Regions from separate parts of the Streptomyces sp. SID8374 genome, predicted to be linked through region 2. Evidence: riboswitches for the same ligand, from Rfam matches in the RefSeq annotation. Region 2 holds a riboswitch; each other region holds the start of a gene.
What was found. A riboswitch is a leader RNA that binds a small molecule or an ion and turns the genes downstream of it on or off. The one in region 2 is predicted to bind cobalamin.
Positions count from the first base shown of each region.

Region 1: linked by a shared signal. The riboswitch ahead of GTY67_RS05810 (cobalamin biosynthesis protein) and the one ahead of GTY67_RS01345 (ABC transporter substrate-binding protein) in region 2 are both predicted to bind cobalamin.
Region 3: linked by a shared signal. The riboswitch ahead of GTY67_RS11180 (ABC transporter substrate-binding protein) and the one ahead of GTY67_RS01345 (ABC transporter substrate-binding protein) in region 2 are both predicted to bind cobalamin.

Region 1 covers NZ_WWGH01000001.1:1,285,202-1,294,797, reverse strand. Annotated here, with positions in the region: gene GTY67_RS05820 (putative cobaltochelatase) at 1-1,248, opposite strand, end outside; gene GTY67_RS05815 (cobyric acid synthase) at 1,245-2,927, opposite strand; gene GTY67_RS05810 (cobalamin biosynthesis protein) at 2,924-3,904, opposite strand; cobalamin riboswitch at 4,042-4,176, opposite strand; gene GTY67_RS05805 (hypothetical protein) at 4,325-4,555, opposite strand; gene GTY67_RS05800 (inorganic phosphate transporter) at 4,568-5,836, opposite strand; gene GTY67_RS05795 (class II aldolase/adducin family protein) at 6,114-6,773, shown strand; gene GTY67_RS05790 (hypothetical protein) at 6,854-7,981, shown strand; gene GTY67_RS05785 (hypothetical protein) at 8,166-9,497, shown strand; gene GTY67_RS05780 (VOC family protein) at 9,525-9,596, opposite strand, start outside.
Region 2 covers NZ_WWGH01000001.1:315,254-324,849, forward strand. Annotated here, with positions in the region: gene GTY67_RS01330 (PRC and DUF2382 domain-containing protein) at 1-600, shown strand, start outside; gene GTY67_RS01335 (ABC transporter ATP-binding protein) at 712-1,497, opposite strand; gene GTY67_RS01340 (iron chelate uptake ABC transporter family permease subunit) at 1,494-2,495, opposite strand; gene GTY67_RS01345 (ABC transporter substrate-binding protein) at 2,597-3,646, opposite strand; cobalamin riboswitch at 3,707-3,894, opposite strand; gene GTY67_RS01350 (beta-ketoacyl-[acyl-carrier-protein] synthase family protein) at 4,010-5,233, opposite strand; gene GTY67_RS01355 (acyl carrier protein) at 5,230-5,511, opposite strand; gene GTY67_RS01360 (acyl-CoA dehydrogenase) at 5,600-7,654, opposite strand; gene GTY67_RS01365 (beta-ketoacyl-[acyl-carrier-protein] synthase family protein) at 7,718-8,974, opposite strand; gene GTY67_RS01370 (beta-ketoacyl-ACP synthase 3) at 8,958-9,596, opposite strand, start outside.
Region 3 covers NZ_WWGH01000001.1:2,523,372-2,532,967, reverse strand. Annotated here, with positions in the region: gene GTY67_RS11215 (hypothetical protein) at 1-364, shown strand, start outside; gene GTY67_RS11210 (isochorismatase family protein) at 379-975, opposite strand; gene GTY67_RS11205 (nicotinate phosphoribosyltransferase) at 1,269-2,597, opposite strand; gene clpS (ATP-dependent Clp protease adapter ClpS) at 2,677-2,994, shown strand; gene GTY67_RS11195 (DUF2017 domain-containing protein) at 3,049-3,663, shown strand; gene GTY67_RS11190 (amino acid permease) at 3,993-5,438, shown strand; gene GTY67_RS11185 (M67 family metallopeptidase) at 5,836-6,258, shown strand; cobalamin riboswitch at 6,333-6,452, shown strand; gene GTY67_RS11180 (ABC transporter substrate-binding protein) at 6,512-7,513, shown strand; gene GTY67_RS11175 (iron ABC transporter permease) at 7,510-8,550, shown strand; gene GTY67_RS11170 (ABC transporter ATP-binding protein) at 8,617-9,414, shown strand; gene GTY67_RS35470 (putative leader peptide) at 9,484-9,596, shown strand, end outside.

The DNA.
Region 1 (9,596 bases), 970 kb from region 2:
CATCTTCGTACGGAACGGCTCGGCGGCCGCCACCGGCTGCTGCTCGGCCCCGGCGGAGCGGCCGGGCGCGTCGGGGGAGCCTTCGGGGGCCTGGGACGGCGTGTCGCCGCCTTCGGAGGCCTGCGGCGGGGTGCGGTCGCCGTCGGCCTGGGGCGGTACGCCACCGCCTCCACCACCGTCGCCACCGCCGTCCGGGCCGGGGTCAGGATCGTCGTCGCCCGGGTCGCTGTCCTGCTGCGGGCCCGCCTCGTCCAGGGTCTGATCCAGCTTGTCCTCGTCCAGACCCGGCGCGTCGAACGGGTTGCGGCGCCGCCGGTGGGGGAGCGCCAGAAGGGCGGCCTGCCGTACGTCGTCGGCGGTGACCTCCTCACGCCCGGCCCAGGCGGCGAGCGCGGTCGCGGTACGGGCCATCACGATGTCGGCCCGCATCCCGTCGACCTCGAACGCGGCGCAGGTCGCGGCGATCTGCCGCAGCACGCCGTCACCGAGCACGACGCGGGGGAGCAGGGCACGCGCGGCGGCGATGCGCTCCCGGAGCGCCGTCTCCTCCTCGGCCCAGCGAGCCGCGAACCCCTCGGGATCGTCGTCGTACGCGAGCCGGCGCCGTACGACCTCCACCCGCTCGTCGGTGTCCCGGGAGGCGGCCACCTCGACGGTCAGCCCGAACCGGTCCAGCAACTGCGGCCGCAGCTCGCCCTCTTCCGGGTTCATCGTCCCGACCAGCAGGAACCGTGCCGCATGCCGTACGGAGACGCCTTCGCGCTCCACGTACGAGGCACCCATGGCGGCCGCGTCCAGCAGCAGGTCCACCAGGTGGTCGTGGAGGAGGTTGACCTCGTCGACGTACAGGATCCCGCGGTGCGCGTCGGCCAGCAACCCCGGCTCGAACGCCTTCACGCCCTCGGAGAGCGCCCGTTCGATGTCCAGCGCCCCCACGAGCCGGTCCTCGGACGCGCCGACGGGCAGCTCCACGGTCCGCGCCGGCCGCGACACACCGGCGGCCTCGGCGTGGGGCCCGTCGGGACACGCGGGATCGGGGGAGACCGGATCACAGGAGAACCGGCACCCCGGTACGACGGAGACCTCGGGCATGAGGGCGGCCAAGGCGCGGACGGCGGTGGACTTGGCGGTCCCCTTCTCGCCCCGCACGAGCACACCACCGACGGCCGGACTGACCGCGTTCAACAACAACCCGAGCCGCAGGTCGTCCTGCCCGACGATCGCGGTGAAGGGATACGGCGTACTCACTTGGCCTCCTCGTCGACGTCAACAACAGCAATTCCAAGCCCGTGGGACGTTCGGGCCTCTCCCAGCGGCTCCGGGGAAGCAGAATCAAGCCCCTCCGGCGATTGAGGAGCGGGGCCCGGGGCAGCGCCCCGGCTCTCCGCCGCACCAGCGCCCGTCCCCGCACCCGCCCCCAACACCGGCGCCCCCGGCGGCACGAACGGCAACCCCCCAGGCGCACCCCCCTCGATCAACCGCCACAACGCATCCGTGTCCGCGTGCTCCTCCACCAGATCCCCCAGCCGATCCAGCTGCTCCTCCCGCAACACCCCGAACCGCGTGTCCGGCGCAGGCACGAACCGCCGCCCGGCCCCCCGGGCCACCTCCTCCAGGAACCGCCGCCGGAACCCATCGCTCTCCAGCGACCCGTGCCAGTGCGTCCCCCAGACCGACCCCACCCGGCACCCGTCCAGGAACGGCTCCCCGCCCCGCACATCGGCGACCCCGTGGTGGATCTCGTACCCCTCCACCGGCTCCCCGAGGGCCCAACCCACCGGCCGCGCCAGCGTCTTGGCCCGGTCGAAGCGCACCCGCACCGGCAGCAGGCCCAGCCCGTCCACGACCCCCGCCCGCGACTCCACCTCGTCCTCGATCCGCTCACCGAGCACCTGGAACCCGCCGCAGATCCCCAGCACCGGCCGCCCCTCACGCGCCCGCCGCACCAGCGCCTCCGCGAGCCCCCGCTCCCGCAGCCAGGCCAGCGCTTTCACCGTGCCGCGCGTCCCGGGCACGACGACCAGGTCCGCGTCGGCCAGCTCATCGGGCCGGTCCACGAACCGCACGACGACGCCCGGTTCGGCGGCCAGCGCGTCCACGTCCGTGAAGTTCGACATCAACGGCACCGCGCAGACGGCGACCCGCAGCACGTCATCCCCATGGGGCGGCGCCACGACCGACTCCCGTACCGCACCCCGCAGGGAGACCCGCAGGCCGTCCTCCTCGTCGATACCGAGCCCATGGGTGAACGGCAGCACCCCGTACGTCCGCCGTCCGGTGAGCCCGTACAGCATGTCCAGCCCCGGTTCCAGCAGCGAGACGTCACCCCGGAACTTGTTCACCAGGTACCCCGCGACCAGCGCCTGGTCCTCCGCGCTCAGCAGCGCCGTCGTCCCGAAGAAGGAGGCGAAGACCCCGCCCCGGTCGATGTCCCCGACCACCAGCACGGGGAAGCGGGCCGCCCGCGCGATCCCCATGTTCACGATGTCGGTCCGCCGCAGGTTGATCTCCGCAGGGGACCCCGCCCCTTCGCAGATCACCGCGTCGTACGTCGACCGCAGCTGCTCCAGACAGTCGGTGACCGTCCCGAGCAGCGCCTCCTGCCGGCCCCCGTGGTAGCCCCGGGCGCTCATCTCGCCCACCGGCTTGCCCATCAGCACGACCTGGCTGGACCGGTCGCTGCCCGGCTTCAGCAGCACCGGGTTCATCAGCGCGGTCGGCTCCACCCGGGCGGCCTGCGCCTGCATGGCCTGCGCGCGGCCGATCTCCGCGCCCTCGCGGGTGACGAAGGAGTTGAGGGACATGTTCTGCGCCTTGAACGGCGCGACCTTCACGCCCCGGCGCACCAGCCACCGGCAGATCCCCGCTGTGACGACGCTCTTGCCCGCGTCCGATGTGGTCCCCGCGACCAGCAGCCCACCGCTCATGCCCGTCCCCGCTTCCGTCCCATGACTGTTCGCCCCGCGACCACGCGCCCCGCGACCGTCCGCCCCACCACAGACACCCCGAGGGCCAGCACACTCACGCGCCGCGACAGCCGCACCGCGCGTTCGATGTCGGCGCTCCGCACGTCCCGCCCGGACGCCCCGTTCAGGACCGGCCGGTGTTCGACGCGCCCCGCGTACGCCAGCGTCCCGCCGAGCCGTACGCCGAGCGCCCCCGCGAACGCGGCCTCCACCGGCCCGGCGTTCGGGCTCGGATGGCGCCCCGCGTCCGCCTTCCAGGCGCGTACGGCCTCCGAGGGCCGCCCGCCCGCCACGACAGCCAGCGCGGCCGTCAACCGGGCGCCGGGCCACCCCGCGAGGTCGTCCAGACGGGCCGAGGCCCAGCCGTAACGGCGGTAACGGGGCGACTTGTGGCCGACCATCGCGTCGAGGGTGTTCACGGCCCGGAAGCCGACGAGCCCCGGCACCCCGCCGATGGCGCCCCACACCAGCGCGCCGACGACGGCGTCCGAGGTGTTCTCCGCGACCGACTCCACCACGGCGCGGGCGATCTGCGGCCCGTCCAGGGAGTGCGGATCGCGCCCGCACAGATGCGGCAGCCGCTCCCGGGCCACCTCCAGGTCCCCGGCGGCCAGCGCGCCCCCGATGGCACGGGCCTCCCGGCCCAGCGACGTACCGCCGACGACCGACCACGTGGTGGCGGCCGTCAGCGCGACGGCGAGCGCGGGGCGTCCCTGTACGGCACGGGCGGCCAGTGCGGCGGCCCCCACGGCGCCTCCGGCGCACAGCAGGGTGTGCAGTGCGCCCCGGCCCCGGTCGTCACGCCACAGCAGGGACTCCACCCGCGCGGCTGCCCGGCCGAAACCGGCCACGGGGTGGCCCCGCCGAGGGTCGCCGAGGGCCGCGTCGGCGATCAGCCCGGCGGTGGCGCCGTACGCGAAGACACGATCGGCACGCACGGTTCAGGCCGCCGCGGGCAGAGGCGTTCCGGCATGAAGAGGTACGGGAAGAGGCACAGGGTGCGGCGCACGGCGGCCGGGCATGGCTTATGTCCTCACTCAGGGTCCGCGCCCTGGTTCGACGTGACCGGCGACAAGAGTCTCCTGGCTTCCCGGATCCGCAGTTCCCCCGGCCTTCCAGCCCTCGTGCGGAGGGCCGTGACATCCGGTGTGGGGGAGTGCTCCCCGGTGACAGTGGCGGGACCGCGCCGGATTCGCACCGGCTTCCTCTTCTGTCGCCGTAAATGGCTCCGGCAGTCCACCACGCTGCGAGAACGGCCGTCAACTTGCTGTTGACCTGCGGAGGTCCAGTGTGCGCAGACGCACATCGGGCCGGACACACGGTGGTGTGTCCGGCCCGAAGGAGTGCGGTGGGGCGCGTCAGGCGACGATCAGATAGATCCCGTACGCGACCGCCGCCGCGCACGCCGCGAAGCAGGCGTACGCGCCGGTGCGCGCCAGTGCGGCCGAACCGCCGGAGGCGCCGCCGGCGGCCGTGGCCGACAGCTTGGAGAGGGCGACGATGCCCAGGGTGAAGACGCCGACCAGCGCGACGGTGACCACGAGACTGACACCGAAGACGGAGGCGAGAGCTGCCCAGTCGATTTTCATACGGATCTGTCCTTACACCGTCGCCGCGGGGCGGGCTGTGTCGTCGGGCGCCGAGGCCGGGGCCGGGATGGTGGTCGAGAGGTCGGCGGCCGGACCGCCGATGGGCGGCGGCGCGACCGCGGCCATGGCGGTGGTGACGACACCCTGGGGCTCGTCGTCCACCGTGACCTCGGTGTCGTTGACGTTGGTGTGGTCCACCGGCTGGCGGCGCGAGGCCACCCAGATGGCGAAGGAGCCGCCGACCAGCAGGATCGCGGTGGTGGTGATGCCCCACGGGCCTTGCTTGGTGAGGAACTCGGCGCCCGCGCCGACCAGGCCCGCGGCCGGGAGCGTCAGGCCCCAGGCGACGAACATCCGGGTGGCGGTGGACCAGCGGACCACGCCGCCCTTGCGGCCGAGGCCCGCGCCCATCACGGCACCCGAGCAGGACTGGGTGGTGGAGAGCGAGAAGCCGAGGTGCGAGGAGGCCAGGATGACCGTGGCCGCGCTGGTCTGGGCGGCGAAGCCCTGCGGCGGCTGGAGGTCGGTGAGGCCCTTGCCCATGGTGCGGATGATGCGCCAGCCGCCGAGGTAGGTGCCGAGCGCGATGGCGACACCGGCGGAGACGATGACCCACATCGGCGGGTTGGAGCCGGGGGCGAGGACGCCGCCGGTGACCAAAGCGAGGGTGATGATGCCCATCGTCTTCTGGGCGTCGTTGGTGCCGTGGGCGAGCGAGACGAGACCGGCCGAGGCGATCTGTCCGGCCCGGTAGCCCTTGGCCGTCGACTTGAGCTGGTTCTCGTCGGTGACGTTCCGGTTGATCCGGTACGTCAGCTTCGTGGCCAGCATCGCGGCGAGACCGGCGACCAGCGGGGCGGCGATCGCGGGGAGCAGCACCTTGGTGACGACGGTGCCGCCGTTGATCGAGGACCAGCCGGCCGACATGACTGCCGCACCGATCAGACCGCCGAACAGGGCGTGGGAGGAGCTGGAGGGCAGGCCGACCAGCCAGGTCAGCAGGTTCCACAGGATGGCGCCGACGAGCGCCGCGAAGATGACCTCGGTTCTGAGGCCGTTCTCGTTGACGATCCCGCCGGAGATCGTCTTGGCGACCTCCACTGACAGGAACGCGCCGATGAGGTTGAGAACGGCGGACATGGCCACCGCTGTCTTGGGCTTCAGTGCGCCGGTCGAGATGGTCGTTGCCATCGCGTTGGCGGTGTCGTGGAAACCGTTCGTGAAATCGAACACGAGAGCTGTCACGACCACAATCGCGAGCAGCAGCGTGATGTGTTCCATTTACCCAGGCAATCGTTCGACGTCAGTGGCTCGTGGACCGTAGGCAACCTGGGTGAACGGAAGATGAACTGGGCGGGGCGCTGTGGTGACTCGAATCGGAGTGCGGTGATTCCGCTTGTGTGCGGGTGAGGTTGCGGGACGCGGGTGGGGCACGGGCTGGTCTGCCCTTTGCTCCTCGTTGGCGAAGTTTTTGACGGTCACATCCGGCCCCGGAAGAGATCCCCGTCACGTGGGGGACGACGTTCCGGTTTCCGGCCACCGCCCCTACGCTCGCCCCATGAGCGAGCAGCAGCCGGAATCCGTCGCCCTGGCCTGGCGGGACGTGGTCGCGACCGCCCGCCGGAGCGCCGCCGAAGGCCTGGTCGTCGGCACCTCCGGCAATGTGTCGGCCCGCGTCGGAGACCTGGTCCTGGTGACCCCCAGCGGCGTGCCCTACGACCGGCTCGGACCCGGGGACGCCGTCGGCGTCGGCCTGGACGGCCGCCAGGTCCTCGGCGAGCTGAAGCCGACCAGCGAACTCCCCCTCCACCTCGCCGTCTACGGGGAGACCGACGCCGCCGCCGTGGTCCACACCCACGCGGTGCACGCCACCGCCGTCTCCACCCTCGTCACCGAGGTGCCGCTCGTGCACTACGCGGCCGCCATCCTCGGCGGCCCCGTCCGCACCGCTCCCTACGCCCGCTACGGCACCCCCGAGCTGGCCGCATCCATGCTCACCGCCCTCCAGGACCGCACCGGCTGCCTGCTGGCCAACCACGGCACCGTCACCTACGGCGCCACCCTCGACCAGGCCTATGAACGCACCGCCCAACTGGAGTGGCTCTGCCGCCTCTGGCTCACCGCGAGCGCGCTGCCGGGCCGCACCCCGGCCCTGCTCAGCGAAGCCCAGCTGGCCGAGGTGACCGAGGCGCTCAAGGGGTACGGGCAGCCCGGCTGACCCGGCGCACCGCCCGCCCCGCCGCACCGGACGGCCCCCGCCCACTGGCATCGCGCCGCCCGCCCCACGACACTGAAGCGGTGCGCCCGGCAACTGCGACGGCAACGGCCGTCACCACGATCCTCGGCGCCGGAGCGGCAGCGGTCGCGGCCGGCCGGTACGCCAGCGACGCCGCCCTCAAGGCGGCGCCCGGACGACCCCTCCCCACCGACCGCAGACTCACCGTGCACGCCACGGCGATCCGGCAGGTCACCCTGACCCGCTCCCTCACCGCGCTGCGCCCCGGTACGTACGGCATCGAGGGCCCCGGCGTCCACGCCGTGGTCGGCCCCGTCGTCGAGGGGGCCGAGTCCACCGCCGACACCGTCGTGCGCACCCTGGAGCAGATCACCCACGGCGTCCTGGAGCCGGGCGACAAGGTCCGCCTCACCCCCGAGCTGTACCGCGGGGACCCGGGCAGCGCCCTCGGCCTGGAGTACCGGGAGGTCGAGATCCCCGGCGAGCTCGGCGGACTGCCCGCCTGGTGGGTCCCCGGCGACCGCGACACCTGGGTCATCACCGCGCACGGCCTCGGCACCACCCGCGCGCACCCCATGAACCTGATGGGCTTCCTGAGCGGCCAGCAGCTCCCCGTGCTGGACATCGCCTACCGGGGCGACGCCGGAGCCCCCCGCCCCGCCGACGGCCTCGGCCACCTCGGCGCCTCCGAGTGGCGCGACCTGGACGCCGCGATGCGCTTCGCCGTCCGCTACGGCGCCCGGAACGTGATCCTGTACGGCTGGTCCACCGGCGCCTCCACGGCCCTGCACGCCGCCGTGAACTCCCCGCTCCGCGAGCGCGTCGGCGGCCTCGTCCTGGACTCCCCGGTCCTGGACTGGACGACCACCCTGCGCGCCCTGGCCGCCGCCCGCGGAGTCCCCGCCGCCCTGCTGCCGCTGGCCGTCCGCGCAGCCCAGGGCCGGACCGGGATGACCACGGCACCGCTCCTCGACGCCTCCCTGGCCGACGCGCTGCCCGCCCCGACGCTGATCCTGCACGGCCCGGACGACACGATCGCCCCCTGGGGCCCCTCCGAGGCGCTCGCCGCCCGCCGGCCGGACCTGGTCAGCCTCCACGCCGTACAGCAGGCTCCGCATGCGTCGATGTGGAACGCCGATCCCGCCCGCTACGAAGAGGCCCTCAGGCGCTTCCTCACGCCCCTGATGTGAGGTGATGCGGGGATCGGTCCCTTTGGTCACCGGCCCCGGGAAACCGCGCGGCGACCGGGGAAACGCCTTCCGTTTGGGCTTTCGGGCCGTCAGAGGCAAGACTGCTCCCGTGACGTCCCGTACCCCGCGCGACTCCAGGCTGCGACTTGTCCGCCCGCGACCCCTTGCCACCGCCCGCAAGGCGGTGTCCACCCGGCGCACCAGGCCGGCCCCCCGGCCCCCCGAGGGCACCCCGCCCCGCCCCGAACTGGCCCGCCAGGCCAGGGCGGTCCTCGCCGACGCCGTACGCATTGCCCACTGGGCGGCCGGCGCCCCCGGCAGCGCCGCACCGCTCGCCACCCAGGCCCTCGAACGGGCCGCGACGGCCCTGGAGCTCTCCCCGGCCCAGGTCCGTGCGGGCTGGGACCGGGCCCGGCTGGCCGGCCTCATCGAACTGCACGGCGACACCGCCCGCCCCGGCTGGCGTCTGCGCGCCTGGGACCGGGACGACTCGGCGGTGCTGCGCGGCTGGGTCGCGCTCTTCGACGCCTGGTCGCTCGTCCACGCCTCGCCCGAGGGCATCGAGGCCGGAGCGGTCGCCGAGGCCGTCGAGGCCGTGCCCCAGGTGCTCTCCCTCCTCCAGCTCTCCGCGGGCCCCGTCGCCGTACCCGCGCTCCTCGACCTCCTCGCCCAGCGCATCGCCGAGCTCCAGGAGGAGCGCTGCGAGGTGCCGTACGGGGCGGGCAGAGCGGGAGGCCCGAGTGACCCGGCCGCCGAGCAGCGCCCGGCCGCCCCGGCACCGGAGCGGAGCGCCGACCTCGACGCCCTGCTCCTCGACTGGGCCCTTGAAGGCCTCGCCGCCGTCGGCGCGCTGACCCTCGGCAACGGGCACGCCACCCTCACCCCGCTCGGCAACTGGGCGGTCTGGGTCAAGCTGGAACAGATCTGCGTCGCCGCCCAGAGCCCGGCCGGGAACATCGAACAGTCCGCCGCCGACATGCTCCTCGGCTGCGCCCGGCTCACCCCCGGACCGGCCCGCGACGAATACCGCGCCTGGCTCGCCGCCCGTACGGTCGGCAGCGCCGTCGCCGAACTGCTCGCCGTCGCCCGGGGCGAGGACGCGCTGCTGCGCGGCCTGGCCTTCGAGGCGCTGCGGGTCGTCGGCGCCCCCGCCGAACCCGAGGTCCGCGCGGTGGTCACCCACCCGTCGCTGCGGCCCTACGCGCTGCTCTGGCTCGCCGAGTACGAGGGGGCCGACCCGGACGACGCGCAGGAGATCCTCAGCCGCGAGGAGGCCACCTGGCTCTGGGTCGACACCGCGGCCGCCGTCGCCGACCACGGCGAGACCGGCCTGCTGGTGCGCCACCTCGACTCCGCCGTCCAGGGCACCGTGCCGGCCCTCCTCGACGAGGTCAGGGCCGTCGGCCACCCGCGCACGGTCCAGGTCCTGGTCGCCCTGGCCGCCGCCCACCCAGACCCGGCCCTGGCCAAGGCGGTCCGCCGGGCCGCGTTCCAGGTCCACACCGGCGGAGCCTGAGCCCACCGCCGCCGGGGTCCGCCGCACTCAGCCGGCGGACCCCGGCGCGTACGTCCCGAAGCTCCATACGTTGCCCTCGGCGTCCCGCGCCATGTAGTC
Region 2 (9,596 bases):
GGTGCGGGTGCGGCGGGCGCGGCCCGTGGCACGGGCACGCCGCCGAACGCCCAGGCGACCGGCAGGACCACCAGCGCCGGAGCCGCGGGCACGGCCGGCACCGGCAAGCACCGCGACACCGACGCCTCCGCCACGTCCCGCCCGCTGGCGGGCGCGGGAGCGGGGACCCGGGCCGCCGACATGAGCGGCAAGGAGGAGATGATCCGCTCCGAGGAGCAGCTGCACGTCGGTACGGAGGAGTACGAGAGCGGCCGGGCGAGGCTGCACAAGTACGTGGTGACCGAGGAGGTCACCCGGTCCGTGCCCGTCTCCCACGAGGAGGTGCGGGTGGTCCGCGAGCCGCTGCGGCCCGGTGAGAAGGTGACCGGGACGACGGACTTCGGCGAGCAGGACGTGGAGGTCACGCTGCACGCGGAGCGCGCCACGGTCCGCAAGGAGGCCGTCCCGGTGGAGCGGGTCCGCCTGGAGACCAACAAGGTCACCGAGCAGAAGGAAGTCTCCGCCGAGGTCCGCAAGGAGAAGATCGACTACGGCGACGGCAAGGACATGGACACCGGCAAGGACACCGGTGGCGAGTTCGGCCAGGGACGCCGCCGCTGACGGCGCATCCCCTTCGGCGGCCGGAAGGCCGCTCCCATGTCCTCGGCCTCCGGGCGGGCCCGTGCGAACGGGTCCGCCCGGAGGGCTGTCCGGGGGCCGTGTCCCTTCGGGTCAGCGGCGCGGCAGGAACCGTACGGAGGGACGTCCGTCCGGCCCCTCCGGGGTGACGACCGCGCGGACCCCGTACACGTCCTCGATCAGCTCCTCGGTGATGACCTCGGCCGGGGTGCCGCCCGCGACCACCCGGCCCGCCTTCATCACGGTGATCCGGTCGCAGAACATCGCCGCGAGGTTGAGGTCGTGCAGGGCGATGACGCTGGTGAGGGGCAGTTCGGCGACCAGGGCGAGCAGGTCCAGCTGGTGCTGGATGTCCAGGTGGTTCGTCGGCTCGTCCAGGAGGAGTTCGCGGGGCTGCTGAGCCAGCGCCCGGGCGATCTGGACGCGCTGGCGTTCGCCGCCGGAGAGGGTGTGCCAGGGCTGTGCGGCCCGGTCGGTGAGCCCGGTGCGCCGCAGGGCGTCGGCGACCGCTTCCTCGTCGCGACGGTCCGGGGCGGACCAGGCGCGGCGGTGCGGGATGCGGCCGAGGCGTACGACGTCGAGGACGCTGAGGTCGACCTGGGTGACGGCGTGCTGGTCGACCACGGCGATCCGGCGGGCGACGGTGCGGCGGCCGAGGGCGGCGAGGGGGTCGCCGTCCAGGGTGACGGTGCCGGTGTCCGGGGCGAGTAGGCCCGCGAGGATCCGCAGCAGGGTGGACTTGCCGGAGCCGTTGGGGCCGAGCAGGCCGACGGTGGCGCCGGGCGGCGGGGCGATGTCGACCCCGTCGAGGATGAGCCGGCCACCGGCCGCCCGGCCGACCCGCTCGGCGCGCAGGCCGCCGTTCTCGATGAGGCTCATGGCGTGCTCCGGGTGCGGTACAGGACGGCGACGAACGCGGGGACGCCGATCAGCGCGGTGACGACGCCGACGGGCACCTCCTGCGGGTCGAGGACCGTGCGGGCGAGCGTGTCGACCCAGACGAGGAAGATCGCCCCGGCGAGCGCGGTGACCGGCAGCAGGCGCCGGTGCCCGGAGCCGGTGAGGGCGCGGGCGGCGTGCGGGAGCACCAGGCCGACGAAGCCGATGGCCCCCGCCGAGCTGACGAGGGCGGCGGTCAGCAGGGCGGTGGTGCACAGCAGCACGATCCGGGTGCGGGCGACGTTCACGCCGAGCGCGGCCGCCGCGTCCTGCCCGAAGGCGAAGGCGTCGAGGGTACGGGCGTGGGCCAGGCAGATGACCAGGCAGACGGCGAGGACGGCGGTGCAGAGGGCGACCTCGCTCCAGCCGACCCCGCTGAGCGAGCCCAGCAGCCAGAAGAGCACGCCGCGGGTCTGCTCGGCGTCGGCGGAGGTCATCACCACGAACGAGGTCAGCGCGGAGAAGAGCTGCATCGCGGCGACCCCGGAGAGCACCACCCGGTCGGTGGTGGAGCCGAGGGTGTGGCTGAGCAGCAGCACCAGGGCGAACGAGCAGATGGCCCCGACGAAGGCCCCGGCGGACAGGGACACCGCTCCCCCGCCGACGCCGAGGACGACCACCACGACCGCCCCGGTGGAGGCTCCGGAGGAGACGCCGAGGACGAAGGGGTCGGCGAGCGGGTTGCGCAGCAGGGACTGCATCACCGTGCCGCACACCGCGAGCCCGGCGCCGCACACGGCGGCGAGCAGGGTGCGGGGCATGCGCAGGTTCCAGATGATGCCGTCCCGGATCGGGCTCAGCTCCGAGGCGCCGAAGCCCAGGTGGGAGGCGACGGCGGACCAGACGTCGGGGACGGAGATCCGGGCGGGCCCGATCGTGACGGCGACGGCGACGGAGAGCAGCAGGAGCGCGAGTCCGCCGGCCCAGAGCAGGGCCACGAGCGGGCCGCTGCCCCGGACCGGGCCCGGCGCGGCCGATGTCTTCCGGTCCGCGGTCTCCTTCAGGGCCACGGACTCCTTCACCGTCGGGTTCCCGCCGCTCACCCCGCGAGCCCGAAGTCGCGCAGCCCCGCGGCGACGCGCTCCAGTCCCTCGACCGTCCGGATGGTGGGGTTCATCGCCTGGCCGCTGAGCAGCACGTACCGGCGGTTCTTCACGGCGTCCATCGTCCTGGTGACCGGGTTGGACTCCAGGAACTCGATCTTCTTCTCGGCGCTCTCGGCGGTCTGCATGGTACGGCTCAGGTCGCCGATGACCAGGACGTCGGGGTTCCGGTCGGCGACGGTCTCCCAGCTGATCTGGGGCCATTCGTCGTGGGTGTCGTCGAAGACGTTCTTCGCGCCGAGCTCCCGGGTGATGACACCGGGGGCGCCGCAGCAGCCCGCGAGGTAGGGGGCCTTGGAGTCGGAGAACCAGTAGAGGAGCGATGCGTTCGATCCGTCGATGCCGGCGGTGGCCTTCGCCACCCGCGCCCGGAGCTTCTTCACCAGGGCGTCGCCGCGCTCGGGGACGCCGAACACCTGGGAGAGCTCACGGACTTCGGTGTAGACGCTGTCCATGGTGAGGGGTGCGGTGCGGGCTCCGTCACCGCCGCCGCTGTTGTCCTTGCCGACGCAGTCGGCGGGCGAGATGTAGGTGGGGACGCCCAGCTTCTCGAACTGTTCGCGGGGGGCGACGCCACCCTTGGCGAGGGTGGAGGCGAAGGAGGCGGAGAGGAAGTCGGGCTCCTTGTCGAGGACCTTCTCGGAGGAGGGCCGGTTCTCCGATATGCGCTCCACGCCCTCGTTGGCCTTCTCCAGGCCCTTCATCACCGGGTCGCTCCAGGTCGCGGTGGCCGCGAGCCGGTCGGCGAGGCCGAGCGAGAGGAGGATCTCCGTCGATCCCTGGTCGACCGAGACGGCCCGCTGGGGCGGCGCCTTCACGGTGACGGTGCGCCCGCAGTTCTTCAGGGTGAGCGGGAAGCCGTCGGCCTTGTCGCCGCCCTCGGCGGAGGAGGCGGTGGTGCCGCCGCCGCAGGCGGTGAGCAGGACGACGCCGGCCGCGAACAGGGCGGCGGTGCGTATCGGGGCGGGGGTGGCCTTGGACAGCACGGAGGACCTCGGTGTCTCTGGGCCCAGCCGCGGAGCCCGTCGTACGGTTCCCGTGCCCCGGTGCGGGGCGCGGGTGCCAGCAGGTCTTCGGACTCGGGTTCGTCCGGGCGGGACGCCTTCCCGGAGCACGTGTGCGCTCCAGTGGCCGTGGCCCCGTCCGTCCCCCTCACCGCTGCGCGTCAGTTCCGGTCTCGCACCGGATTCCCTGACCCCGTCGCCGGGGTTCGACTGGCCCCGGCAAGCTATCACGGGTCTTCGTGCAGCTCAGAGCCGGTGTACGGGCCGCTCCCCGGGGGGCCGGTGCGGCGCGGGATCGTCCCGCCGCACCGGCCCGGCCGGCTGCCGTGAGGCCGGCGGAGCGCCTTACGGAGCCTGGAGCGCGATCACCGCGTTCTGTCCGCCGAAGCCGAAGGAGTGGCTGACGGCCCGTCGTACGGGCAGCTCACGGGGGGTCTTGGTGACGCAGTCGATGGCGAACCCGGGGTCGGGGGCGTCCAGGTTGGCGATCGGCGGGACGACGCCGTGCTGGAGCGTCAGGACGGTCAGCCCCGCCTCGATGGCCCCGGCCGCGCCCATGCAGTGGCCCAGTACGCCCTTGGGGGCGGTGACGGGCGGCCGGTGCGGGTAGGCCCGGCCGATGAGGGCGGCTTCCGTCGCGTCGTTCAGCGGGGTCGAGGTCCCGTGCGCGTTGACGTGGTCGACGTCCTCGGAGCGCCACCCCGCGTCGGCCAGCGCCGCGTCGACGGCGGCCTCGGCGACCGCCCCGGAGGGGTGCGGGGAGGTCGGGTGGTGGGCGTCGGTCGTGGCGCCCGTACCGGCGAGCAGCGCCCGGGGGGCCGCTCCTCTGGCCCGGGCGTCCTCGGCCCGCTCCAGGACCATGATCGCGGCGCCTTCGCCCATGACGAGTCCGGCCCGGTCGGCGGCGAAGGGGCGGCAGAGGCGGGCGGGGTCCCCGTCCCGCGGGGCCGCCGCGCCGGAGCGGGCGAAGCCGGTCATGGCGACCGGGAAGACGATCGACTCGGTGGCTCCGGCGATCGCGATGTCGCACTGTCCGAGCGCCAGCATGTCGCGGGCCACGGAGAGGGCGGTCACCCCGGAGGAGCAGGCCGTACAGGGGGCCAGGCTGGGGCCCGTGGCCTTCATCTGGATGGCGATCTCGGCCGCGGGCATGCTCGGGATGGTGAGCAGGATGCCCGAGGGCGAGGTGGCCTCGGGGCCGCGCCGCTCCAGGGCGACGGCCTGTTCGGTGAGTCCGGCGGATCCGCCGCTGCTGGTGCCGACGACGACGGCGACGCGGGCGCCGTCCCAGTGGGCGGGGTCGAGTCCGGCGTCGGCCACCGCCTCCCGTGCGGCGAGGACGGCGAACTTGACGTACCGGCCCATGCGGAAGGCGGTCCGGCCGCCGACTGCGTCGTCCAGGTCGATGCCGGAGACCGTACAGGCGAAGTCGACGGCGCAGCCGTGCAGTTCGGGGACGGTGCGCGCGAAGGACTCCCCGCGGCAGACCCCGTCCCAGGTGGTGTCGGTGGTGTGGCCGGCCGGGGTGATCATCCCCAGGCCGGTGACGGCGATGGCGGGTCGGTTCATCGGGTGTTGCTCACCGGCACCGCACTGCCTGCCGCCTCGCCGCCGACGGCCGCGTCGATGAACGCGGAGATGTCGGCCAGCGTGGCGTCCTTGTAGAGCTTCTCGGAGTCGGCGGCGACTCCCAGGGTCTCCTTGATGATGACGGCGAACTCGGCGACCGCCAGGGAGTCCATCTCCAGGCTGTCCATCGTGGACTCCGGCAGGATTTCGGCTGCGGGCACCTTGAACGTCTCGGTCAGCACCTCGGTGATCTTCGGGTGGATGGTCTGGGTCGTCACGGTGTTTCCTCTCATCGGCGGCCTCTTGGACGGCGGGTGGCGATATGCACGGACCCACCGCCGAAATAACTGGAGGGTGCCCCTCCGGTTACGCCTTGGGGCGAACCGATTCGTCTACGCTCACCTGCGGCTTCTCGAACCACCGGGAGAGCACCGACGTGGTTCCCCAGTACGCCAGCAGCACACCGCGGGTGCCGAGCGCCGCCACCTTCTCGCGCAGCGGGCGCCGCCGCTTGCTGCCGCAGGCGGGCCGCCGGAAATCCGCCGTACGGCGCCCGGCTCCGCCCGCCTTGCGCCCCACCGCCCCTCCCGGCCTGCGGTCCCGGTGCCAGGACCCTTCCGGATCGTCGTAGGCGTCCGCGTAACCGGGTCCGGCGATCGGCCAGTCCGACATCAGGCGCTCCGGCAGCGCGAACGCCTTCACCAGCTCGGGGGCGTGGCGGGCCACGGTCGCGATGAGCCGCTCCACCAAGTCGGGGAGCAAGGACACCTGTTCGGCGGTCAGCCGTCCGGAGGCCAGCAGGTCACCGCTGTTGCGGGCGATCCACTGGAGGGCGAAGAGCCGGTGCAGCTCGGTCAGCCGCTCGCGGGCCGGACCTGCGGGCAGTGAGGCGGTGGCCTGCTCGTACGCCTCGCTCGCCTGCCGGTAGCCGTACGCCTCCACCCCGCGCAGGGCGGGGCCCGAGGCGGCGTTCCACCGGCCGAGCGGGTCGCCGGGCGGGGCGGCGCTGATCCGCTCCCGGGCGCGGTCGAACCAGATGTCCTCCACCGCCGCGAGCAGCCGGCCCAGGAAGCGCGGGTCGTCCAGGTCGCCGGGGCCCTCCGTCTCCTCCTCGTCCCGGACGGTGACGCTGAACAGCATCTCGGCGGCGGCCTTGGCGTGGACGGCGAGGTTGTCGCCCTCGGCGGTGATGGCGCCCTCGATGCCGGTGAACAGCTCGGTCATGCCGTTGTTCTCCAGCAGCCCCTGCGCCCCGCACCGCTCCCGGCACTCGACGATGACGCCGCGCGCCTGCCAGGTGATCCACCCCTTGGCGACGGCGACCAGCCGCTCGGCCTCGGCCCGGTCGGCGGCCGGGGCGGACTCCCAGCGGTCCAGCGCCCTGCGGTGCAGCAGGCTCATCGCGAAGACGGTGGCCATCGCCCCGGCGAGCGGGCCGTGGTGGCTGCGGTGCGCGTAGACGGGGACCCGGCGCGAGCCGCGCGATCCGGAGACCAGCCGGTGACCGGCGTACCGGATGGCGATGGCGAGGGTGACCCGGGCGGAGCCGACCGCGCAGGCGCTCATGGAGAGCTTGCCGGGGGTGACGCGGCCGATGGAGAGGAGGAACCGCCTTCTGCGGTTGGCCAGTTCGCTGGTGAACCGCCCGTCCGCGCCGATCCGCCCCTGCTCCCCGGCGAGCAGCGCCTCGCGCGGGACGAAGTACCGGTCGAAGGAGGTGAGGCAGTGGTCGACCGGGGAGCCCATGCGGGCGGGCAGCCGCCGCACCCGTACGCCGGGCAGGGCGCTGATGGCGTCGGTGAGCGGGGCGAGGAAGAGGAAGACCCCGTGGTCGGTGCCGTCGGCGAGGAGCCGGGCGGCGACCACACCGGCCTTGGGACCGCCTGCGGGGCTGGTGTTGGGCATGAACTTCTGGGCCCCGGAGTTCGGGGTGTGCAGGACGAAGCCGTCGCGTTCGCGGTCGTACGTCGCGGTCGTCTCGACGGCCGCCGCGTCGTTGCCGTGGGCCACCTCCGTACAGAGGAAGGTTCCGATACGCCGCAGCTCCAGGAAGTCCGAGAGGTCGCGGAGCGTGCCCGGGTCGTGGTCGAGGAGGGAGCCGAGGAAGAGGTTGTAGTGGATGCCCGCGACGGTGGTCAGCGCCGGGTCGACCGGGCCGAGCCATTCGTGCAGGGCGGCCAGGGCGCGGGGGTCGGCGGCCAGCCTCGCGCCGCTGTCCAGTGCGTTGTTGAGGATGCGGAGCCGGTGGTAGGAGAGGGCGAGCCGTTCATCGGGGGTGCCCCCACCGGACCGGCGAAACGGTTCTGTTGTGAGCAGCCGTCGCCAGAACCCGTGCTCCTGGCGGAAGTTGTCGCCGTAGAGCACTCGGGTGAGCAGATCGTTCGTGGAGGGACTGGGTGGTTCATGCGTGGATACGGTCACGACAGAGTAACGATCAAGGAACGGCGAGGACACCCCCCGCCGTTCCCGAACGGCCCTGCGGGGTCAGGTGCGTTGGAAGGCGAGCGCCACGTTGTGCCCGCCGAAGCCGAAGGAGTGGCTCACCGCGCGCTCCACCCGCTGGTGGCGGGGTTCCTTCACCACGCAGTCGAGGGGGAAGGCGTCGGGGAGGGCGTCCAGGTTGGCGATCGGCGGGATGAGGGAACGTTCCAGCGTCAGGACCGTGGCGACCGCCTCGATCGCGCCCGCCGCCGCGAGGGTGTGGCCGACGACGCCCTTGGGTGCGGTGACCGAGGGGCGGTGCGGGAAGAGCCGGGAGATGAGGGTGGTCTCCATGGCGTCGTTGAGGGGGGTGGAGGTGCCGTGGGCGTTGATGTGGTCGACCTCGTCGGCCGCCCAGCCCGCCTGGTCGAGGGCGGCCTGCACCGCGCGCTGGGCGCCGCGCCCGTCGGGGGCCGGGGCGGTGGGGTGGTGGGCGTCCGTGCTGGAGCCGGCCCCGGTGAGCAGGGCGCGGGCCCGGCCGCCCCGGGCCCGGGCCGCCTCCTCGCGCTCCAGGACGAGCATGGCGGCGCCCTCGCCGATCACGAACCCGTCCCGGTCGGCGGCGAACGGCCGGGATGCTGCCGCCGGATCGGCGGTACGGGTGGAGAGCGCGCCCATCCGGGCGAACGCGGTCACCACCAGCGGGGTGAGCACCGACTCGGCGCCCCCGGCCACCACCACGTCGCAGCTCCCGCCGAGCAGCAGATCGCGGGCGACGGCGATCGCGGTGGCCCCGGAGGCGCAGGCGGTGGCGGGCGCGAGGGACGGGCCGCCCGCCTTCAGGGCGATGGCGACCTCGCCCGCCGCCGCGTTGGGGATCATCATCGGGACGAGCAGCGGCGAGACCGCCTCGGGCCCCGAGGCGGCCAGCTTGGCGGCGTTGTCGACCAGGACGGAGACGCCCCCGACGCCGACGCCCAGCACCACGCCGACCCGGCCGCCGTCCCACACCGCCGGGTCGAGACCGGCGTCGGCGACGGCCTGCCGGGCCGCGACGACGGCCAGCTTCACGAACCGGGCCATCCGCCACACCGAGCGGCCGCCCACCGCCTCGTCCAGGTCGACGGAGTCGACCGGGCAGGCGAAGTCGACCGGGAGACCGGCCAGTTCCGGCCGTCGCCGGGCGGTGGAGTGCCCGGAGCACAGCCCCTCCCAGAAGCTGTGCTCGTCAGCCCCTGCGGGTGTCACCAGGCCGACCCCCGTCACCGCGATGGCGGTGCCGGTGGCGGCTCCGGTGCCCTGATCAGCGGACTGCGACATGCTGTGTTCCTTCCGTAGAATCCGTCGAGTTGGTCTGCGGGGTCCCCGGCCACCGAAGTGCCGCCGAACCCCAGGTCAATCCGCCCCCGAACGCGGTGAGCAGCACCCGGTCCCCGCCCCGGAGCACCCCCCGGCCCGCCGCGTCGGCCAGGGCGAGGGGGATGGAGGCGGCGCCGGTGTTGCCGACCCGCTCCACATGGGTGACGCAGCGCTGCGGCCCGATGCCGACCCGGTCCGCGACGGCGCGCAGGATCCGGGCGTTGGCCTGGTGCGGCACGAAGTGGTCGACCTCGGCCGGGTCCCAGCCCACCCGCTCCAGCAGCACCCGGCACGAGCCGGTCATCCGCTCCACGGCGTGCTGGTAGACGGTCTGGCCCTGCATCCGGAAGTACGCGTCCGTCAGCGCGGGCGGTTTTCCCTCGGCCCGGGCGCGGGCCCCGCCGCCGGGGACGGTGATGAGGTCGTGGCCGGTGCCGTCGCTGCCCAGGTCGAAGGCGAGCAGTTCACCGGGGTCACCGGTCCGCCCGGCCGCCACCAGAGCCGCGCCCGCCCCGTCGCCGAAGACGACTCCGGCCGAGCGGTCGTCGGGGTCCAGCCAGGTCGAGTAGACGTCGGCGCCGAC
Region 3 (9,596 bases), 2.2 Mb from region 2:
GGTGGTGGCCCTCACCCTCACCAGACCGACGGAGGGCATGGCCCACCGCGCCGCTACGGGGGCGGGCCCAGGGGCCCCGGTACGGGTGCTGGTCCACGCGGCGAACCGGGCGCGCGCCCTGACCAGGCTGCGCAATCTGGGGCTGCGGGCGGTGTACCTGCGCGGCAACGACCGGCCGCCCACGCCGGACGAGGTCACGGCGGTGCTGCACCACCCGGACGGCCTGCTGTGGCGGGCGGCGCCCGAGGCGGGCCCGGCCACGCAGCCGGCGCTGGCGCTCCAGACCTGCCAGGAGCTGTGGCACCCGATCAGGGCCCTGCTGGGTCCGGCGGGCCACGCCGGACCGGCCCGCCCGGCGGCGTGAGGCTCCGCGGGCGGCTACAGGGCCTCGGCGACGACCGGCATGCCGGAGAGCTTGACGCCCGCCGTCCGGAGCTCGTCCAGGGCCTTCTCGGTGGTCGCGGGCGAGACCCCGGCGGTCAGGTCCAGCAGCACATGGGTGACGAAGCCCTCACGGGCCGCGTCCAGGGCGGTGGCCCGTACGCAGTGGTCGGTGGCGATACCGACCACGTCGACCTCGGTCACCGACCGGTCGCGCAGCCACTGTGCGAGGCCGGTCCCGTTCTCGTCGGTGCCCTCGAACCCGCTGTACGCGGCCGAGTAGGCGCCCTTGTCGAAGACGGTGTCGATGGCCCCGGAGGCGACGGCGGGCGCGAAGTTCGGGTGGAACCCGACGCCCTCGGTCCCGGCGACACAGTGCACCGGCCAGGAGTCCACGAAGTCCGGGGTCTCGGAGAAGTGGCCCCCGGGGTCGACATGGTGGTCCCGGGTGGCCACCACGTGCCGGTAGCCGGGCTGGGCCTCACCGATGAGATCGGTGATGGCGGCGGCGACATCGGCACCACCCGCCACCGCGAGGCTGCCGCCCTCGCAGAAGTCGTTCTGAACGTCCACGACGATCAATGCGCGGTGCATGGCGGGTGTCCTTAGGTGGGGAGAGAGCGGAGATGTTCAACGTTCACGGGGATGCCAACGAGCGTAGAGACTAGGGCCTGACAATCAACCCCTACCCAAACTCCAGCCCGTGGGGAGCTTGAGGACGGAACCGCCGGGGCGGGGCCCCCGCGCCTGCTGGGCCGCCCGGGCCGCTCGGGCCGTCCGGCGTTTGAGGACGGAACCCTCGGGGTGGAGGCCCCGCGCCTGCTGGGGCCCACCCCAGCCCGTCCGGCGCTTGAGGACGAAGCGGCCCGGCCGGACGCCCCCGGCCCTCACACGTACTCCGTCCCCAGCACCGGCTCGCCCCGCGACAACTGCATCGCCGACATCGGCAACCCGGTCCGAGCCGCGACATGCCGCTCCCGAGCCGCCTCCAGCGGCTCCCGCGCGACCACGGCCCCATCCCGCACCAGCTCCACCAGCAGCTCCCGCCCCGCCAGCTCCTCCGGCACCGCCCCGGTCCCGATCACCTCGGCCTCGGCCACGCCGCCCTCGTCGACCCGGCGCGCCGCCCACTTGCGACCACCCACCGACGACTTCGCGCCCAGCGACTTCTTGGCCACCGGCACCAGCGGAGCATCCGCGCCCGCAGCGCCCGCCCGGGCCACCAGCTTGTAGACCATCGAACACGTAGGGTGCCCGCTCCCGGTGACCAGCTGCGTGCCGACCCCGTACGCATCCACCGGCGCGGCCGCCAGCGAGGCGATCGCGTACTCGTCCAGGTCCGAGGTCACCACGATCTTCGTGCCCGTCGCCCCCAGCTCGTCCAGCTGCTGCCGCACCCGGTGCGCGACCAGCAGCAGGTCCCCGGAGTCGATCCGTACGGCACCCAGCTCGGGCCCGGCGATCTCCACCGCCGCCCGCACCGCCTCGGCCACGTCGTACGTGTCCACCAGCAGCGTCGTGCCCCGCCCCAGCGAGTCCACCTGCGCCCGGAACGCGTCCCGCTCAGTGTCGTGCAGCAGGGTGAAGGCGTGCGCGCTGGTGCCCACGGTCGGAATCCCGTACCGGAACCCGGCCGCCAGGTCGGAGGTCGCGTCGAACCCGCCGACGTACGCCGCACGCGCCGAGGCAACCGCCGACAGCTCGTGCGTCCGCCGCGCCCCCATCTCGATCAGCCGGCGCCCCCCGGCCGCTGCCGACATCCGCGAGGCGGCGGCCGCGATCGCGGAGTCGTGGTTGAGGATCGAGAGGATCACCGTCTCCAGCAGCACGCACTCGGCGAAGGAGCCCTCCACCCGCAGGATCGGCGAGCCCGGGAAGTACACCTCGCCCTCCGGGTAGCCCCAGATGTCGCCGCTGAAGCGGTAGCCCGCCAGCCATTCGAGGGTCGGCTCGTCCACGATGTCCTGCTGGCGCAGGAAGCCGATCATCTCGTCGTCGAAGTGGAAGTTCTCCACCGCGTCCAGCACCCGCCCGGTGCCCGCGACGACCCCGTACCGCCGCCCCTCGGGCAGTCGGCGGGTGAACGCCTCGAAGACGGAGTGCCGGCCGGCGGTGCCCGCCTTGAGGGCCGCCTGCACCATGGTCAGCTCGTACTGGTCGGTGAAGAGCGCGGTCGACGGAACGCCGACCCGTCGCCCGAGGTCCGCTGAGTTCATGGCTGGGATGCTACCCCCTATTCGTCAAAGTGACGAGATGTGGGGTCCGTTTGTGCGCGGGGACCGCCCGAGTGGCAGCATGGGACAGGTGAGCGTTGCTACCCCTGTAGAGATCGAACGTCCTGATTCGGCCGAGGAGACCTTCGCGGTCCCCGAGCCGGACGTCCCGTGGGTGACGCTCGTCCACAACGACCCGGTCAACCTCATGAGCTATGTGACCTATGTCTTCCAGGCCTACTTCGGCTACTCCAAGGACAAGGCGCACAAGCTCATGCTGGACGTGCACCAGAAGGGCCGCGCCGTCGTCTCCAGCGGGAGCCGCGAGGAGATGGAGCGCGACGTCCAGGCCATGCACGGTTACGGGCTGTGGGCCACCCTCACCCAGGACCGCAACTAGCGGCACCGCCGCCGTACGCACCCCTGCCCCGTTCGACCCACCATCGGAGAATCCATGGCCGGCCATTTCGAGGCCACCCCGGGCGGCGGCGCGGCCGTCGCACTCGACGAGGTCGAGATCTCGATCCTGCGCTCCCTCGCCGTGCAGCTGCTCGAACTGATCGGCCCGGGCGACACCCCCGCCGACGGCGAGGACCCGCTCGCCGCACTCTTCGCCGAGGGCCCCAGCAAGCCGCCGTCCGACCCGGCCCTGGCCCGGCTCTTCCCCGACGCGTACGGGGGACCCGACGAGCTCACCGAGAGCGACGGCAAGTCGGAGGAGGAGCTGCGGGAGCTGTCCGCCGAGTTCCGCCGCTTCACCGAGACCGACCTGCGCTCCCGCAAGCGCGAGGACGCCCTCGCCGTCGTCCGGACGCTGGACGCGCTCTCGCCCGCCGACGGCGGCGGAGCCGTACTCACCCTCACCGCCGACGAGTGCCGCTCCTGGCTCGGCTCGCTCAACGACCTGCGGCTCACCATCGGCACCCGGCTGGAGGTCTCCGACGAGGACGAGGGCGAGGACGGGTCGCTCTACCGGCTCCCCGACAGCGACCCGCGCAAGCCGATGGTGATGGCCTATCTCTGGCTCGGCGCACTTCAGGAAACGCTCGTCGAAACACTGATGCCGTAATCGGCGGAAAAGGTGCCGCCCTCCGGGCGCGCCCCCTTCGCTCAACGGACGCTCAGATCCGGGTAACGATCCCCCCAAGTCATAGGCGGCATTCGCTCCGGATGGAGTTTCTTGTCCCCTTTTGCCTGTGGGATGCGCCACAGAATGTCCCGTGGTGTCCTGTGACGGCCGTGATAAATCTTCACGATCGCCCGGGGACGCCACCCCTGTTCCCGGGGTCGCCACAAGTCGGCCGAACGCCGGTGGCACTCCAATCCATATCCGGGGGGATCAGGACCTGATCCGCAGCCTTGACGGCGCGGATCGGCGTGGAGAAAGGCGCACCACACATGACATCGGCACAGGTCGACGAGGGACAGGCCGACCACGGAAGGCCCGGAGCGGAATCCGGGGAGGCCGAGACCGGTGGCGAGGGGTACCAGCGAGGTCTGGGAGCCCGTCAGATCCAGATGATCGCCATCGGCGGAGCCATCGGGACCGGGCTCTTCCTGGGCGCGGGCAAAGCGATCGACCGGGCCGGACCCAGCCTCATCCTGGCCTACGTCCTCGCGGGCCTGGTCATCTTCTTCATCATGCGGGCCCTGGGCGAACTGCTCATGTACCGCCCGGTCTCCGGCTCCTTCTCGGAGTACGCCCGCGAATTCATCGGGCCCTTCTTCGGATTCGTGACCGGCTGGACGTACTGGCTGTTCTGGGTCGTCACCGGAATCACCGAAGTCACCGCCGCCGCCACCTATATGACGTACTGGTGGGACATTCCGCAGTGGCTGTCCGCACTCGTCTTCACCGTCATCCTGTACGGCGCCAATCTGATCTCCGTGAAGCTCTTCGGTGAGCTGGAGTTCTGGTTCTCGATGGTCAAGGTCACCGCGATCGTCGGCATGATCCTCATCTGCGCCGGCGTGCTGACGCTCGGCTTCTCCGACGCCGGTGACACCGCGACCGTCTCCAATCTCTGGAACGACGGCGGGTTCTTCCCGAACGGCATCGGCGGCATGCTGATGACGCTCCAGATCGTCATGTTCGCCTTCCTCGCCGTGGAACTCGTCGGCGTCACCGCCGGGGAGTCCAAGGACCCCAAGACCGTGCTGCCCAAGGCCATCAACACCGTGCCGTGGCGCATCGCCGTCTTCTACGTCGGTGCCCTGATCATGATCCTGTCGGTCGTGCCGTGGTCCACCTTCAAGCCGGGCGTCTCGCCGTTCGTGAAGGCCTTCGAGGAGATGGGGCTCGGCATCGGCGCCGCCATCGTCAACTTCGTCGTCCTGACCGCGGCGCTCTCCTCCTGCAACTCCGGCATGTACTCCACCGGCCGCATGCTCCGCGACCTGGCCATGAACGGACAGGGCCCGCGCGCCTTCACCAAGCTGACGAAGAACGGCCTGCCGCTCACCGGCACCACCTTCTCCGCCGCCCTGATGCTCGTCGGCGTCTGGATCAACTACCAGTGGCCGGGCGAGGCGTTCAACTACGTCGTCTCCTTCGCGACCATCTCCGGCATGTGGGCCTGGATCATGATCCTGTTCAGCCAGATCCGCTACCGCCGCCTCGCCGACCAGGGGGTGCTCCCGCAGTCCTCGTTCAAGGCCCCGGGCGCCCCGTACACCAGCTGGTTCGCGCTCGCCTTCATCGGCATGGTCATCGTGATGATGGCGATCGACAAGGAGGCCAGGATCTCGCTGTACTGCGCCCCGCTCTGGGCGCTCGTCCTCGGCGTCTCCTACCTGGTGCTCAAGTCGCGCGACCCGGAGAACACCGCCTTCGCCAAGCGCTGACCCAGGCTCCGCCGAGCACCCCACCTGCTTGCGCCGAGTACCGACCCCGAGGGCGGGCCCGATCACTCCGGGCCCTGGACCGGCCCTCCTCCCGGGCGCCCCGGCCACTCCCCTTCCCCCCACGGCCCCGGCGTCCACCATGCGGGCCCTCCCGTACCACCCACCGGTACGCGAGGGCCCGCATGCTCAGACCGACCGGCAATCGGGGGCGGCGTCGCGGGGCTGGGCACGCGCTCCCCCAAGCTCTCGGCTTCGCTCGGGCAGGGAGGGGCCCCTCCGGCGTTGTCGTCAATCACCAACGCTCCGCGTTGACTCGATCCTCCGCCTTGCAGCTGCACGCACCCAGCCCCGCTCCTTCTCCCACCCCCCGACTGCCGGTCGGTCTTATCCTGGCGCCATGCTGACCATCACCCAGGCGCTCCACGACCAGATCGTCGCCCACTCCCGCGCCGACCACCCCGACGAGGCGTGCGGCGTGGTGGCGGGCCCGGTCGGAACGGGGCGCCCCGAGCGCTTCATCCCGATGCTCAACGCCGCCCGCTCGCCCACGTTCTACGAGTTCGACTCCGGCGACCTCCTCAAGCTCTACCGCGAGATGGACGACCGCGACGAGGAGCCCGTGATCATCTACCACTCGCACACGGCGACCGAGGCCTACCCCTCCCGCACCGACGTGACGTACGCGAATGAGCCCGGCGCCCACTACGTCCTCGTCTCCACCGCCGACACCGACGGCGCGGGCCCCTTCCAGTTCCGCTCGTACCGCATCGTGGACGGCGAGATCACCGAGGAAGACGTGCAGGTCGTCGAGGCGTACTGAGCACCCGGGCGGATCGCGGAGCCGCCGCACGGGTCTGGCACACTGCACCCCAGACCCGAACACAAGGCAGCAGGAACCAGGAAGCCGGTGCGAATCCGGCACGGTCCCGCCACTGTGACCGGGCCGCCCTCCCGTACGGACGACTCCCCGTGGACGACCCCGTACCGGAGGGCGGGCCCGGAAGCCAGGAACTGGCCCGCCGCCTTTCACGCATCGACCAGGGGACGCGGAAATCCCCCGGAGAGGCCCCGCCATGTCCCGGCGCACCCCCGCGCTCATAGCCGCCGCCGTGCTGCTCCCGCTCGCCCTCACCGCCTGCTCCACCCCGGAGACCTCCACCGGCGCCCAGGGCAGGCCCGAGGCCTCGGCGAAGAGCGACGGCTTCCCGTACACCGTCACCAACTGCGGTGTCACCACCACGTACAAGGCCCCGCCCAAGCGCGTGGTCACCATGAACCAGCACGTCACCGAGATCATGCTCGAACTGGGCCTGGCCAAGTCCCTCGTCGGCACCGCCTATCTCGACGACAAGGTCCTGCCGAAGTACGCGAAGGACTACGCCTCCGTCCCCGTCATCGCCAAGGAGTACCCCTCCTACGAGCAGGTCCTCGCCACCGACCCGGACTTCGTCTACGGCGGTTACGCCAGCGCGTTCGCGGCAGGCGACGGGCGCGGGCGCGAGGCGCTGAAGAAGTCCGGCATCGAGACCCGGCTCAACACCGAGAGCTGCGCCAAGGCCGACACCCCGATGGAGACCCTTTACGAGGAGATCCGCGAGGTCGGCCGCACCTTCGGCGTCACCGACCGCGCCGAGGCCTGGATCAAGCAGGCGAAGGCCGACAACGCGGCGACCGCCGAGAAGCTCAAGGACCTCAAGCCCCTCCCCGTCTTCGTCTACGACAGCGGCGACAAGATCGCGTTCACCGCGGGCGGCAAGGGCATCGGCAACGAGCTGATCAAGCGCGCCGGCGGCACCAACATCTTCGCCGACCTCGACAAGTCCTTCGGCGACGCCTCCTGGGAGAACGTGGTCGCCCGCAAGCCCGAAGCCATCGTGATCTACGACTACGGCTCCACCACCGTCGAACAGAAGAAGAAGCGCCTCCTCACCGACCCGGCCCTCGCCGACGTCCCCGCCATCAAGAACAAGCGCTTCGCGGTCATGCCGCTCTCCGACGCGGTCCTCGGCGTCCGCGTCCCCGCCGCCGTCGAGAAGCTCGCGGCCCAGCTCCACCCGGCGGCCACCACCCCGTGACCTGCCGCACCCCCGCACCGCGGCGGCTGCTCCGCTACACCCTGGTCGTCGGCGTCCTCGCCGCACTCCTCGCAGCCGCCGTGGTCGCCGCCCTCGCCCTCGGCTCCGTCCGCATCCCGCCCGGCCAGGTCATCGACATCCTGACCGGGCGGGCGGAGGCGAGCCCGTTCCGCACGATCGTCCTGGACGTCCGGCTGCCCCGGGTCATCCTCGGCATCGTCGTCGGCGCCGGACTGGCCGTCATCGGCACGGTCCTCCAGGCCCTTGTACGCAACCAGCTCGCCGACCCGTTCCTCCTCGGCGTCTCCTCCGGGGCCTCCACCGGCGCGGTCCTGGTCATCGTCCTCGGCATCGGCGCGACCCTCGCCACCACCGTCACCATCCCCGCCGCCGCCTTCGCCGGAGCGCTGCTCTCGCTGCTCCTCGTCTACACCCTGGCGCGCGGCGGGGGAGGCCTCACCACCAACCGGCTCGTCCTCGCCGGGGTCGCCGTCTCCTACATCCTCTCCGCCCTCACCAGCCTGATCCTGGTCACCTCCGCCCGCGCCGACCACCTCCAGGAAGTCCTCTACTGGACCCTCGGCGGCCTCGGCGCGGCCCGCTGGGACATGCTCGCGCTCCCGACGGTCACCCTGATCGCCGGTACGGCCGTACTCCTCACGCTGGCCCGGCCCCTCGACCTGCTCCTGGTGGGGGAGGAGGGCGCGACCGTGCTCGGCCTGGACACCGCCCGCTTCCGGGCCGCCGTCTTCGTCCTCGCCTCCCTGATGACCGGGGCGCTCGTCGCGTACAGCGGGGCGATCGGCTTCGTCGGCCTGATGGTCCCGCACATGGCCCGGATGGCGGTCGGCGCCTCGCACCGCGCGCTGCTCCCGGTCGTCGCGCTCGGCGGGGCCGTGTTCCTGGTCCTCGCCGACCTGGCCGCCCGGACGCTCGCGGCCCCGCAGGACATCCCGGTGGGCGTGCTCACGGCGCTGACGGGCGGCCCGTTCTTCCTGTGGATGCTGCGCCGCAGGCCGGAGGGGGCGCCCGCGTGACGACCGTACGCACAGCCGAGGGAGCACCCGCATGACGACCGTACGCACTCCCGGGGGAGCCCGCCCGTGACCACCCTGCGCACCGAGGCACTCTCGTACGGGATCGGCGAAGGCCGCCACCTGGTCGACGCGGTCGACCTCACCGCCGCCGACGGCGAGACGGTCGGCCTGGTCGGCCCCAACGGCAGCGGCAAGACCACGCTCCTGCGCTGCGTCTACGGCACCCTGCGCCCCACCCACGGCCGGGTCCTCCTGGACGGCGACGACCTCGCCACCCTCCCCGTGAAGGCCCGCGCCCAGCGCATCGCCACGGTCCCGCAGGACGGCCACGCCGGGTTCGAGCTGACCGTCGGCCAGGTCGTCGCGATGGGCCGCGCCCCGCACAAGCGGTTCTGGGAGGCGGACAACGCGTCCGACACCGCCCTCGTCACCCAGGCCCTCGACCGGGTCGGGATCGCCGCACTCGCCCCCCGTACCTTCGCCTCCCTCTCCGGCGGCGAACGCCAACGCGCCCTGGTCGCCCGCGCCCTGGTCCAGCAGCCCGCGCTCGTCGTCCTGGACGAGCCGACCAACCACCTGGACATCCGCTACCAGCTGGAGATCCTCTCCCTGGTCCGCGAGCTGGGCACCACCAACCTGCTGGCCCTGCACGACCTCAACCTCGCCGCGTACTACTGCGACCGCCTGTACGTCCTCAAGGACGGCCGCGTCGTCGCCTCCGGCACCCCGGAAAAGGTCCTCACGGCGGAGCTGCTGGGCGAGGTGTACGGCGTCGCCGCCGAGGTCAGCACCCACCCGAAGACGGGCGCCCCCACGGTGGTCTACCTCCCGCAGGACCACACCGAGCGGCGCACGTCCGCATAGTGGTCGCTCACCATCCACGATGTGGGATCACACTCGGGTTTCCGGACGGGGAATCGATACGATGCCCGCATGGTTCCCCATGACGTGAGCAACAGGACGCCGGGCACGCTGCTCGTCGCGCGGCTGCACGTCGACCTGTGCAGGCTCAAGAGCGCGATCTGTCCCCCGCCCGCAGCCTGCCC